DNA from 3 places in the Bradyrhizobium sp. AZCC 1693 genome. Region 1 is predicted to be linked to each of the others. Evidence: predicted binding sites of a transcription regulator. Region 1 holds the regulator's gene; each other region holds the start of a gene.
The links. Region 1 encodes LexA, which represses DNA repair genes until DNA is damaged. Its sites were predicted from a motif close to TGTTCNNNNTGTGTTCNG; they were not measured.
Positions count from the first base shown of each region.

Region 2: the regulator LexA is predicted to act here: its motif matches at 2,662-2,679, upstream of V1293_RS20590 (DNA recombination protein RmuC).
Region 3: the regulator LexA is predicted to act here: its motif matches at 2,953-2,970, upstream of ruvC (crossover junction endodeoxyribonuclease RuvC).

Region 1 covers NZ_JAZHSD010000001.1:1,329,354-1,333,730, reverse strand. Annotated here, with positions in the region: gene V1293_RS06630 (ComEC/Rec2 family competence protein) at 1-401, shown strand, start outside; gene V1293_RS06625 (hypothetical protein) at 409-588, opposite strand; gene V1293_RS06620 (hypothetical protein) at 731-1,147, opposite strand; gene lexA (transcriptional repressor LexA) at 1,374-2,075, opposite strand; gene V1293_RS06610 (molybdopterin molybdotransferase MoeA) at 2,288-3,499, opposite strand; gene V1293_RS06605 (HAD-IA family hydrolase) at 3,612-4,238, opposite strand.
Region 2 covers NZ_JAZHSD010000001.1:4,299,627-4,304,003, forward strand. Annotated here, with positions in the region: gene dapE (succinyl-diaminopimelate desuccinylase) at 1-24, shown strand, start outside; gene truA (tRNA pseudouridine(38-40) synthase TruA) at 203-940, opposite strand; gene fmt (methionyl-tRNA formyltransferase) at 940-1,872, opposite strand; gene def (peptide deformylase) at 2,012-2,539, opposite strand; gene V1293_RS20590 (DNA recombination protein RmuC) at 2,711-3,919, shown strand; partial or broken gene V1293_RS20595 (GIY-YIG nuclease family protein) at 4,002-4,306, shown strand.
Region 3 covers NZ_JAZHSD010000001.1:3,914,129-3,918,505, reverse strand. Annotated here, with positions in the region: gene V1293_RS18700 (methyl-accepting chemotaxis protein) at 83-1,852, opposite strand; gene V1293_RS18695 (YebC/PmpR family DNA-binding transcriptional regulator) at 2,055-2,801, shown strand; gene ruvC (crossover junction endodeoxyribonuclease RuvC) at 3,001-3,528, shown strand; gene ruvA (Holliday junction branch migration protein RuvA) at 3,665-4,282, shown strand; gene V1293_RS18680 (hypothetical protein) at 4,279-4,377, shown strand, end outside.

The DNA of each region.
Region 1 (4,377 bases):
CGGCGGCCGATGCGTCGCTCACCGCAGGCGTCTCATGCGACGACCTTGGCTGCGTGATGCAATCCGCTGGCGGCCTGGTCGCGCAGGCGCTCAGGCCCGAGGCGCTGTCGGACGATTGCGAGCGCGCGGCGCTCATTGTGACGCTACGGCAGGCACCCGCGTCATGCGCGGCTTCGGTCATCGATGCCGACCGGCTGCGGCGGCAGGGCGCAATGGCGTTGCAACGCAGCCGAGAGGGGTTTGTCGTCGAAGCGGCCAAACCGAGGGGCATTGACCGTCCGTGGTCGCCGGCCGCAGCCGAGGAGCGCGAGGCAGACGCCACCGTTCTTGCGCCGCGTGTTGTGCCGCCTCGCGCGGTCGACGCCACGCCGGCCGAGGCAGACCTTCAGGCGGAGGAGTAGACGACCTTCAGTGCTCGTCGACCGAGGGACTTGAGCGACTGGCTGGTATTTCGAACGCGCCGAGGTGGAATTCCTCCGGCGCGTCGGGAGACGACGGGAGGTTGACCAGCGTGAACGACGCCTCGGGGAATTGCTGCCAGATCGCGAGATCTTCAGCCGTGATGGTGAGCCAGCCGTACCGGAACATGTACCGTCCGGGCTCCGTGACGCGTCCGGCTCTTTGCCATGTGACTTTGTTGACCACCGACCGCCCCGGTGCCGAGTTTCTCAAAAAACCATATCACCGCGATCCGCCGGCCTGAACCGGCGGATCGCATGTGGATCGTATTCTATCCGGTCACGATGGATTCGGCCGGTGGCGCTTCCGTCACCTTCGGCGCACGTTCGCCCTCGGTTACCGGCAATTGCAGCACGGTTGCGCGCTGGCCTTCGCAAAGCTGCGTCACCAGCACATGGCTTCCGTCCGGAAATTCGATCGCGTCATGATGACGGTCGGATACTTCCGGTTCGATCTGGTTGAACTTGCCGACCCGCCAGTCGGTGGTCCGCGTCCAGATCCACCGGTTGTCGTATTTGACGTCTTCGGCGAACGCCAGTTCGGTGCCGGGAAGCATGCAGACCGCTACTGCGGGCTCGCGTTCCGACGCGAAGCCGCGGGTGGACGTACCGCGGAATGTCGTGGTGATCAGCGTCTCGCCGACCTTGGCAGGCCGCGTCGCCACAGCGTGCAGGCTATAGTCACACATCGGATGGCTCCCTCGTTTGAGATAGCGCCCCGTGTCTGGAAGGAGGCACAGGCCTCTATCAGAGCTGACTTGGCGCAGAGCGTTTTCTTGCTTCTGGGCATTTCTGCGACCGGCGCGCTGCGTCTAAATCACAAACGCGCTAACACAGTTTGGTTCCCGGCATGCCGCAAAAAACCCCGGCCGAAGGCCGGGGCTGTTGTCGCGGTCGTGTCTGCAACCCGACGGTTCAATATTTTCGGTACAGCCCGATCAGCTTGCCCTGAATCCGGACCCGGTTCGGCGGCAGGATGCGCACTTCATAGGCGGTGTTGGCGGGCTCCAGCGCAATCGAGGCGCCGCGGCGGCGGAAGCGCTTCAGGGTGGCTTCCTCCTCGTCGATCAGCGCCACCACGATGTCGCCGGTGTCGGCGGTCTCGTTGCGCTGGATCAGCGCCATGTCGCCGTCGAGAATGCCGGCATCCACCATGGAATCGCCGCGCACTTCGAGCGCGTAATGCTCGCCGGAGCCGAGCATATCGGGCGGCACGCTGATGGTGTGGCTGCGGGTCTGCAGCGCCTCGATCGGCGTACCGGCGGCGATCCGGCCCATCACGGGCACGGCGACCGGGCGGTTGCCGTCGTCCTCGGTGGCCGGCGCGCTCACCGTGCGCTTGCCGAGCGTGCCTTCGATGACGCTCGGCGTGAAGCCGCGGCGGCCGTTGCCGGCGGCAGCCAGCTCCGGCAGCTTGATGACTTCGATGGCGCGGGCGCGGTTGGGCAGGCGGCGGATGAAGCCGCGCTCCTCCAGTGCCGTAATGAGACGGTGGATTCCGGATTTCGAGCGCAGGTCGAGCGCGTCCTTCATCTCGTCGAAGGAGGGCGGTACGCCGGCTTCCTTCAACCGTTCATTGATGAAACGCAGAAGTTCATACTGTTTGCGCGTAAGCATCGCGAGCAATCCCCCGGTTGGCGTCGTCTTTCGGTCCCGAATCTCCAGGGTCCATCGCGGGAGTCGTCAAAACTCCCAACCATGGACACTAGCAGTCGAAACAAATCATGAACGGACACTATATGTTCGATATGTGTTCCGCAACCACTTAATTTCAAGTGAACGCATTGCGGCTTCGGCTGAAGACACCCTTAAACGTGCCGTTCAGGGCGTCATTCCGGCAGCCGGAGCAGCTCGCAACGCGAACCCTTTGCCGCAGCCGGCGCGAACGGCGGACGTATCACAAGTGCCCGTGCCGCAGCGAGATTCCCCAATAGCGATGAGTCCTGGTGGTTCACCGGAACCGCGATCAGGGTGCCGTCTTCGCGCGCTTCTAGGCGGGCCCGAAGATAGTCCTCGCGCTGGTCGTTGGCGGCGAGATCGCGCCCCAGTTCGGCGCCTTCGCGCGGATGATGGACGGTGTCGCGGCCCGATAATGCACGAATCAACGGCACCAGAAACAGGAAGCCGCAGACATAGGAGGAGACGGGATTGCCGGGCAGGCCGATCACCCGCATTGCACCCAGCCTGCCATGCATCATCGGCTTGCCCGGCCGCATCGCTATGCGCCAGAACGCCATCGCCGTGCCCTCGGCCTCCAGCGACCGCTTGACCAGGTCATGGTCGCCGACCGAGGCCCCGCCCATGGTGATCAGGATATCTGCTTCAAGCTCGCGGGCGCGGCGGATGCCTTGCGCGGTGGCGGCGACCGTGTCGGCGGCGATCCCGAGATCGAGGACCTCGGCGCCCTCGGCGCGCGCCAGCGCACGGATTCCGTAGCCGTTCGAATAGACGATCTGGCCCGGGCCCGGGGTCGACCCCGGCATCACCAGCTCGTCGCCGGTCGCAAGCACGGCGACCTTTGGGCGGCGGTGCACCGCTAGCTCCGGATAGTTCATGCCGGCGGCGAGCGACAAATCGCGGTCGGCGAGCCGGCGCCCTCGCTTGAGCAAGACGTCGCCTTCACTGAAATCGACGCCGGCGGGCCGGATATGCCGGCCAGAAACGGCGGCGTCCGTGATGGTGATATGATCGCCGTCGACGCCGGTGTCTTCCTGGATGATGACGGCATCGGCGCCATCAGGGATCACGCCGCCGGTGAAGATCCGCACCGCTTCGCCTCGGCCGACCTTGCGCTCGAACGGGCGGCCGGCCGCGACCTCGCCGATCACCTTCAGCCGCGCGCTGAGGTCGGCGGCATCCGCCGCGCGCACCGCATAGCCGTCCATCGCCGACATCGCCTGCGGCGGTTGCGTCCGCCGTGCCGCGACGTCGCGCGCCAGCACGCGATGATAGGCGGCATCGAGCGCCACCATCTCCTCTGGCAACGGTTCGGCGCCGGCAAGGATCGCAGCAAGCGCATCGGCGACAGGCATCAAGGCCACGGGCAGACCTCCTAGAGCGTTTTCCAGCGAGGTGGAAACCGGTTCGCGTCAAGAAAACGCGTCAAATCAAAAACCTGGAGCCCCGTTCCGATTTCCATCGGAACGGAAAAGGCTAGACTTCGAGTGCGGTCACTGCCCTTGCCACGTCATCCGTCGATGTCACGTGGATGGCACAAAGGCCGCGAGCCCGCGCCCCTTCGATATTGGCAGCCGAGTCGTCGAAGAACAGGATTCGCGACGCCGGCACGCCGATCGCTTTTACCACATGATCATAGGCTTCCGCGTCGGGTTTGCGCAAACCGATGCTCGAGGACAGGAATATCTGGCGGAAATGGCTGAGCACGTCGGCATAGGCCTGCGAGAAATGCGCGACATGGGCCGGATTGGTGTTGGAGAAAGCATAGAGCGGCATGCGTTTGGCGGCGCCGGCCAGCAAAGGCGCAATGCCCGGCATCTCGCCGGTGAAGATCGCGTTCCAGCCTTCCAGGAACTGCGCGTCGGTGATGCCGATGCCGAGCGACTGGCGCAGGCTCGCAAAGAACGCGGCGTCATCGATCTGGCCGATCTCGTGATGCTTGAAACTGTCGTTGACGACAAAACGCCCGGCGAGGTCGGCGGGCGCGCAGCCCGCGTGCTGCGCCCAGTTCGCCATTACCTGATCGAAGCTGATGTCGAGCACGACACGGCCGAGGTCGAACAGCAAAACGTCGGCGGAGGAGGGCGCTGGCGGCAAATTCATGGCCATCGTTTACAAAACTGGTCAGGTATCGGCAACGGGCTGGACCGAATTCGGCCCGATCCGGCGCTTAAGCCGGTGCGCGAGCTGTGCTATAGCGCTTTCGGGCGACCTGGACGCCGGTTCGCATCAGGAAGACGCG
Region 2 (4,377 bases), 3.0 Mb from region 1:
GTGTTGGACAGGTATTTCGGGTAGCAGCTTTTCACTATCGCCGTCATGGCCGGGCTGACCCGGCCATCCACGTCTTTGGCTTCTCGAACCGAGAAGCCGCCATCATGCCCGGCCTTGTGCCGGGCATCCACGTCCTTACTCGACGCAAGAAGAAAAGAACGTGGATGGCCGGGACAAGCCCGGCCATGACGGTGAGAGGCGCCTAATACTCCACCCGCACCAGATACAGTCCCTCCGGCGGCGCGACGGGGCCGCAGGCGGCGCGGTTGCGGGCGGCTAAAGCGGCGGCGAGATCGTCGGCGCTCCAGCGGCCTTCGCCGACCCAGACCAGCGAGCCCACCATCGAGCGCACCTGGCTGTGCAGGAACGAGCGCGCCGAGGTCAGGATCGAGACCGCATCCCCTTCCCTCACGACGTCGAGCTGGTCGAGCGTCTTCTCCGGCGATTTCGCCTGGCATTCGGTGTCGCGAAAGGTCGTGAAATCGTGCTTGCCGAGCAGCCTTTTGGCCGCGGCGTCCATCGCATCCGTATCGAGATGGCGCGGCACGCGCCAGCTTCGCTTGATATCGAGCGCGAGATTGGCTCTGGAGTTGGTGATGCGGTAGCGGTAGTGCCGCCGCTTCGCCGAGAAACGCGCCTCGAAATCATCGGCGACGATTTCCGCACTGAGCACGCCGATCGGATGCGGACGCAGATGCGCATTCAGCCCATCGCGCAGGCGGCCCGGCGGAAACGGTTTTTGTATATCGCAATGCGCGACCTGCTCCAGCGCGTGCACGCCGGCATCGGTGCGGCCCGAGCCATGGACGCGAACCTGCTCGCCGCAGATCGCCTTCACCGCAATTTCCAGCGCGCCCTGCACCGTCGGCGCGTTGTCCTGGATCTGCCAGCCGGAAAACGGCGTGCCGTCATATTCGATGATGAGTTTGTAGCGGGGCATCAGCCTAGCCGCGCCGGAGGTTTCAGCGGCGTACCGCGCAAGAAGTCCGCAGCCTTCATTCGCGCTTTGCCTTCGCGCTGCAGTTCCAGAATCCGGATGGCGCCGTCGCCGCAGGCGATGGTCAGGTGATCGTCAAGCACCTCGCCGGGCGCACCCGCGCCCCTGGCCGGTTCACAACGCAATATCTTGATCCGCGCCGGCTCGCCATCACTTGCGATCTCGCACCAGGCGCCGGGAAACGGCGACAGCCCGTGAATATGCCGCAGCACCTCGCGCGCCGGCCGCTGCCAGTCGATCCGCGCCTCGGCCTTCTCGATCTTGGCGGCGTAGGTCACGCCTTGCTCGCTTTGCTTGGTGAGTTGCAATCCGCCGCGCGCGAGCGCGCCCATCGCACGCACCATCAGGTCGGCGCCGAGCGGAGCCAGCGCATCGTGCAAGTCAGCGGCGGTCATGGCATCCGTAATCGCGAGCCGCTCGGCCATCGCGACGTCGCCGGTGTCGAGGCCTACATCCATCTTCATCACCATCACGCCGCTCTCGGCATCGCCTGCCATGATCGCGCGATTAATGGGCGCGGCGCCGCGCCAGCGCGGCAGCAGCGAGGCGTGCAGGTTGAAGCAGCCGAGCTTTGGTGCATCGAGAATCGCCTGCGGCAGGATCATGCCGTAGGCGACGACCACGGCCGCGTCTGCATTATGCGCGCAAAATTCCTCGAGCGCTTCCGGCGTCTTCAGTGTGGTCGGCGTCAGCACGGGAATACCGAGGCGCCGCGCTTCCTGCTCGACCGGCGTCGGCTGCAGCTTCATGCCGCGCCCGGCCGGTTTCGGCGCGCGCGTGTAGACGGCCACGACCTCATGGCCATGGGACACGAGTTCGAGCAGCGTCGGCACTGCGAAGTCGGGCGTGCCCATGAAGATCAAGCGGAGTGGCATGGCGAGTTAGTGTCCTGCGGACGTTCAATTTACTCCGTCATGGCCGGGCTTGTCCCGGCCATCCACGTCTTTGGCACAGTGGGAAAGGAAGACGTGGATGCCCGGCACAAGGCCGGGCATGACGGTCGATAGAGTGGGGCTACTCCGCCGCGCGCTTGGCGGCTTTGGTAAACTTCTTCAACACACGGTCGCGCTTCAGCTTCGACAGATAGTCCACGAACAGCACGCCGTTGAGGTGGTCGATCTCGTGCTGGATGCAGGTGGCGAACAGGCCGTCGGCGTCTTCCTCGTGCACCTTGCCGTCGAGATCGGTAAAACGAATGCGCACCTTCGCCGGGCGCTCGACCTCCTCGTAATATTCGGGGATCGAGAGGCAGCCTTCCTCGTAGACCGACAATTCCTCCGACGAGGAGACGATTTCCGGATTGATGAACACCCGCGGTCTCGGCCTGGTCTCGCCGTTCTCGTCCTTCTTGGCGAGGTCCATGGTGATCAGCCGCAAGGGCTGCGCGACCTGAATCGCCGCCAGGCCAATGCCGGGCGCGTCGTACATGGTCTCGAACATGTCGTCGGCAAGCTTGCGGATCTCCGCCGTCACCTTCTCGACGGGTTTGGAGATCAGCCGCAACTGCTTGTCCGGCAGGATGATGATTTCTCTTAAGGCCATAGCGCGCGATTTAAGCTGCTGATTTGTCGCGGTCAATGCGCCGGGGCGGCCGTTAAGGCGGCCTTAACCATGATTTTTAACGCCGCGTTAACCACAAAAATTAACCCGCCATTTACCATAAATGTTCCCTCTTCGTTCGCGAAAGCCAGCGAATCGGGCTACAAGTCCCGCATGAACGAAATTCTTTTCATTGTCGGCGACCTGCCGATTCACGTTGGCGAGGCGCTGGCAGGCTTCGGCGCGCTAGCCTTGGTGCTGCTGCTGGTGATCGCCATCGTCATCGCGCGCTCGGGGCGCCGGGGCGCGGAACTGGCGATGGCGCAGGCGATTCGCGCCGACGAGCTGGAAGAGCGCTTGAGCGAGATGCTGCGGGCGCAGAGCGAGTCCACCGGCCGGGTCGACGCCATGGCCCAGTCGCTGGCCGGCCGCCAGGCCGAGATGGCGCGCGCGGTCAACGAGCGGCTGGATTCGGTGACGCACCGGGTCGGCCAGTCGATGGAAGCGACCACGCGCCACACCATGGACAGCCTGCGCGTGCTGCATGAGCGGCTCGGCATCATCGACAACGCGCACAAGAACCTCACCGACCTGACCTCGCAGGTGACGACCTTGCGCGACGTGCTCGCCAACAAGCAGTCGCGCGGCGCCTTCGGCCAGGCGCGGATGGAAGCGATCGTGCAGGACGGCATGCCGCAGGGCTCGTACGAGTTCCAGCACACGCTCTCGACCGGCAAGCGACCGGATTGCGTGGTGTTCCTGCCCGACCAGCGGCCGCTGTGCATCGACGCGAAATTTCCGCTGGAGGCGATGACCGCGCTGCACGATGCGCGCAGCGATGAAGAGCGAAAATTCGCGACCCAACGCCTGCGCAACGACGTGATGAAGCACGTCAACGACATCGCCGAAAAGTATCTGATCACCGGCGAGACCCAGGACACCGCGCTGATGTTCGTGCCCTCGGAATCGGTCTATGCCGAAATCCATGACGGTTTCGACGACGTGATCCAGAAGGCTTATCGCGCCCGCGTCGTGCTGGTATCGCCCTCGCTTCTGATGCTGGCGATCCAGGTGATGCAGCAGATCCTGAAAGACGCGCGGATGCGCGATGCCGCCGACCAGATCCGCACCGAAGTGCTCAATCTCGGCGACGACCTCGGCCGCCTGCGCGAGCGCGTGCTGAAGCTGCAGAAGCATTTTGGTGACGTCAACGAGGACGTCCGGCAGATCCTGATCTCCGCCGACAAGATCGAAAAGCGCGCCGGGCGGATCGAGGAACTCGATTTCAGCAAGGCGGACGCGCCGGTGGAAGCCCCGCGCGTGGTCAAGGGCGGAACACCCGAGTTGTTCCCCGTGCCGCGCAAGCTGCAGGCGGGGGAGTAAGCGTTCATTGCTCAGCTATAGCGACATATCAAACTGTCATCGCCCGGCTTGACCGGGCGACCCAGTATCCCAGAGGCGGCAGATGGGAGCACGCAGCTACTACGTCTACATTCTCGCCAGCCGCTTCGGTGGCACGCTCTATATCGGCGTGACCAATGATATTATCCGTCGCGTCGCCGAGCATAAGTTGAAAATTGCCGAGGGCTTCACCAAGCGTCACGACGTGAGCCGGCTCGTGTACTTTGAGATCTTCGACCAGATCGAATATGCGATCCAGCGAGAAAAGCGGCTCAAGAATGGCCCCGCGCCTGGAAGATATCGCTGATCGAGAAACAAAATCCGGACTGGATTGATCTTTACCCTGAGATTGCCGGGGGCGGCGGATAGGTCTCTGGAATACTGGGTCGCCCGGTCAAGCCGGGCGATGACAGTCTTTTTGTGGCCGAATCTGCTAACAC
Region 3 (4,377 bases), 2.6 Mb from region 1:
CGATCGGCTCACCGCGGCGAATCGCATTCCAATTCCAAGTCTAGAGCGTGATTCGCGCCTTGGCGTCTTGCCTGAGAGCGCACTAGAGCCGGTAGGCCGTACGGAACCCGCCCCAGTGTCGGCCTTTGACGCGGATCGGCACGTCGATCTCGCGCATCATCACGGTGTTGCCGTTGCCCATGTCGCGGGCGTAGCTCTGGATCAGATAGGCGCGCTGGTTGCGCCCGGCGGCAAGGCCGGCCGCATCGTTGAAGATGCGGCGGTTGCGGCTGTTGGCGGTGTTCCAGGTGACGTCGCCCGGCCGCTGCGGGTGCGAATAGATCTTGTTATGAACAGGCAGATAGCCGTTGGTGTCGATCATGGCGCAGAACGCCATCCGCTTGTCCTTGGCGAGGAACGCTTCCTGGAACGGCGGCAGCGCGCGGTCGGCCCAGTCCAGGATTTTGGTGCGGTACTGCACCGGATTGCTGCCCGCGATCTCTATATAGTTGGTCTCGAACATGTCCTCGATCGTGATGGCGCCGCTGTCGATGCCATTCTCGAAGATCTTCTTCAGCGCCGCGGCAGCTTCCATCGCGCGGGTGATCGCTTCGGTATTGTCGTCCTGGATCGACCATATTTTGTCTTCGATCTTCTCGATCAGCGCCGTATCCGGCCTTTCGAACTGCGCGTGCGTGCCGGCCTTCGACCGCTGGACGATGCGAATCCGGCAGGCGCCGATATCCTGCAGCGTCGCGTTGAAGCTCTGGCCCTGCGCCAGCGCTTCCGCGTCTGCCCCGCTGACCAGAATGCCACCCATGGAAATTTCGTAGACGGGTGCCGATATCACCCCGCGCGGGGCGGCAATTTCGATCTTGAGGCTGCAGGGTAGCCTTTCGTCCTTGCGGCGGTCCTGGCGGTCGCCTTCTTTCTCTCCCTGCCTCAGCAGCACGGCGCAACGCGACTTGAGCTTCTGCGCAAACGTCGTGACGGCGCGTCCAGCCTTGGCGACGCTTTCGCCGTGCGCCTCGGCTTCCTTGGTCGCGCTGTCGATCTCGGTTGCGCTATCGCCGACCGAGCCGATGAAGCTGGAAGCGGAAGCCGCGTTGTCAGCCATTTCGCCGGTCGTCGCGTTCTGTTCGGCAACCGCGCCATTGACGTTCTCGAATACCGGGCGGATCGCTTCGATCGCCTGCGAGATGCGATGCACGGCGTCGACCGAGCCCGCGGCGTCGCGCTGCAGCGCCTCGATCTTCTTGGTGATCTCTTCAGTCGCGTTCTGGGTCTGCACCGCGAGCGCCTTCACCTCGGTGGCGACCACGGCGAAACCGCGCCCGGCCTCGCCGGCGCGTGCGGCCTCGATGGTGGAATTGAGCGCCAGCAGCGTGGTCTGCCGCGCGATCTGCGCGATCAAATTGACGACATTGCCGATCGCCGCCGATGATTCCCGCAGGCGGTCGACATTGGTGCTGGCCTCGCGGGCGGCGTCGCTGGCCTGGTCGGCAAGCTTGCCGGCGTCGCGCACCTGGGAACCGATGCCCTGCGCCGATTGGGTGAACTTGTCGGCGGCCTGCGAAAAGGTCGCCGCCGTGCCCTGGGCTTCGCTGGTGCGGCCGGTCAGGGCATTGGTGCGCTGGCGGATGGTGGAGAGCGTCGCGGCGGTCGCCTCGGCGCCGCCGGCGACCGAATTGGCCGCGCGCTCGAGCTGGCGGATCATCGCGCCAAGTTCGAGTTCCAGAAGCTCCAGGATCGCCTTGGCCGAATCGCCGTCGCTGGAAACGGCCTCAGCCGCGGCGGCGACCGCCTGAACCTTGGGCTGGACGGCAGGCAAGGCAGGTTCCGGCACCCGCTTTTTGAACAAACCGAAGGCCATAGAGTCTCTTAAAAGTTGAGGACGCGGGCGAAATCCTCTCATCCGAGCATGAAGTCATGGTTAACAACTGCCTGTTTTTCCCGGAGGCGGGCGCTACTTTAGTAGCCGAATCGGCCGCAAATCTTTGATTTTGCCCGATTGCCGGCCTATAAGGCCGCGCTTTCACCCCGCATCCCTCCCGGACGAATCCAAGAGACCCTGCATGGCCGGCCATTCCCAGTTCAAGAACATCATGCACCGCAAGGGCAAGCAGGATGCCCAGAAGTCGAAACTGTTCGGCAAGCTGGCGCGGGAAATCACGGTGGCGGCCAAATTGGGGACCCCGGACCCGGCCATGAATCCGCGGCTGCGCGCGGCCGTGATCGCTGCGCGCCAGGAGAACATGCCGAAGGACAATATCGAGCGTGCCATCAAGAAGGCGACCGGCGGCGACAGCGAGAGCTACGACGAAATCCGCTACGAGGGTTATGGCCCCGGCGGCGTCGCCGTGATCGTCGAGGCGCTGACGGACAACCGCAACCGCGCCGCCTCCGACATCCGCTCCTTCTTCGCCAAGTCCGGCGGCAATCTCGGCGAAACCGGCTCCGTCGCCTTCATGTTCGACCGCACCGGCATCATCGAATATGACGCCAGCAAAGCCTCCGACGACGCGATGCTGGATGCGGCGATCGAGGCCGGCGCCGACGACGTGGTATCAAGCGAAAGCGGCCACGAGATCTACGCCTCGCAGGAAACCTTTCGCGAGGTTGCGAAGGCGCTGGAAGCGAAATTCGGCGAAGCCCGCAAGGCGGCGCTGACCTGGAAGCCGCAGAACACGATCGCGGTCGACGACGAGACCGGCGAGAAGCTGTTGAAGCTGATGGACCTGTTGAACGAGCACGACGACGTCCAGAACGTCTACGCCAATTTCGAGATTTCCGACGCGCTGGTCGCCAAGATGGGCGGGTAGGGCCCCATACTCCGCTGTCGTCGCACGGCTTGACCGGGCGATCCAGTATTCCACAGACCTGCGCTTGGTCCGAGAGGCCTCGGCGTACTGGATCCCCGCCTTCGCGGGGATGACGAGCGAGCAGGGTGAAGACCTCGAGGCAGGGGATTTCCGTTCTCTTTATGTTTCGTTCACCCGGCTCTGGCGTTATCAGTACGCCATGACACTCCCACCGATTCGCCAACCCGTCCGGATCATCGGCATCGACCCCGGCCTGCGCCGCACCGGCTGGGGCGTGATCGAGACCGAGGGCAACCGGCTCGTCTTCATCGGCTGCGGCTCGGTGGAGCCGCCCGACGATCTGCCGCTGGCCGGCCGCCTGCTCGCGATCCATGAGGGGCTCGCCTCAGTGCTCGGCGATCTCAGGCCGGCGGAAGCCGCGGTCGAACAGACCTTTGTCAACAAGGACGGCGTCGCCACGCTGAAACTCGGCCAGGCGCGCGGCGTCGCCATGCTGGCGCCCGCGATGTTCGGCATATCGGTTGCGGAATATGCGCCCAACCAGGTCAAGAAGACCGTGGTCGGCGCGGGACATGCCGACAAGAACCAGATCGCGGTGATGCTGAAAATATTGCTGCCGAAGGCCGAGCCGAAATCCGCCGACGCCGCCGACGCGCTGGCGATTGCCATCACGCATGCCCATCACCGCCAGGGCGCCGCGCTGCGGCTAAGGGTAGCGAGCCTATGATCGATCGATACCAATCCAAGCCGTCATGCCCGGCCTTGTGCCGGGCATCCACGTCTTTTCTCGTCGGTGCCGAAGACGTGGATGGCCGGGACAAGCCCGGCCATGACGAGATCTCTACCGTCTGCGGGTCACCATCATGATCGGCAAGCTCAAAGGTCTGATCGATTCCTACGGCGAGGACTACGTGATCCTCGACGTCGGCGGCGTCGGCTATCAGGTGCATTGCTCCTCGCGCACGCTGCAGGCGCTGCCGTCGCCCGGTGAGGCCGCGGTGCTGTCGATCGAGACTTACGTGCGCGAGGATCAAATAAAGCTGTTCGGCTTCCGCACCGATACCGAGCGCGAATGGTTTCGCCTGCTGCAGACCGTGCAGGGCGTCGGCGCGAAAGTCGCGCTCGCCGTGCTTTCGACGCTGCAGCCGGCCGAGCTTGCCAATGCGATTGCGCTGCGCGACAAGGCGGCGGTATCGCGCACGCCCGGCGTCGGCCCGAAAGTCGCCGAACGCATCGTCTCTGAATTGAAGGACAAGGCGCCGGCGTTTGCCAATGTCGATCCAGCGGTGGTGCATCTCGCCGGCGCCATCGACGACCACCGCGCGCCGCGCCCGGTTAGTGATGCCATCTCCGCGCTGGTCAATCTGGGCTACGGCCAGCCGCAGGCGGCGGCTGCCATCGCCGCGGCTTCGCGCAGCGCCGGTGAGAATGCAGAAACGGCGCAGCTTATTCGGTTAGGGCTGAAGGAGCTCGCAAAGTGAGCGGAACGGCGTTCTTTCTCGGCAAAGATGGCTCGCTGTCAGCGCTTTGGCGCTTTGTTTTTATTGTTGCGATCTTCTTGCTCATTTGGCCGCCG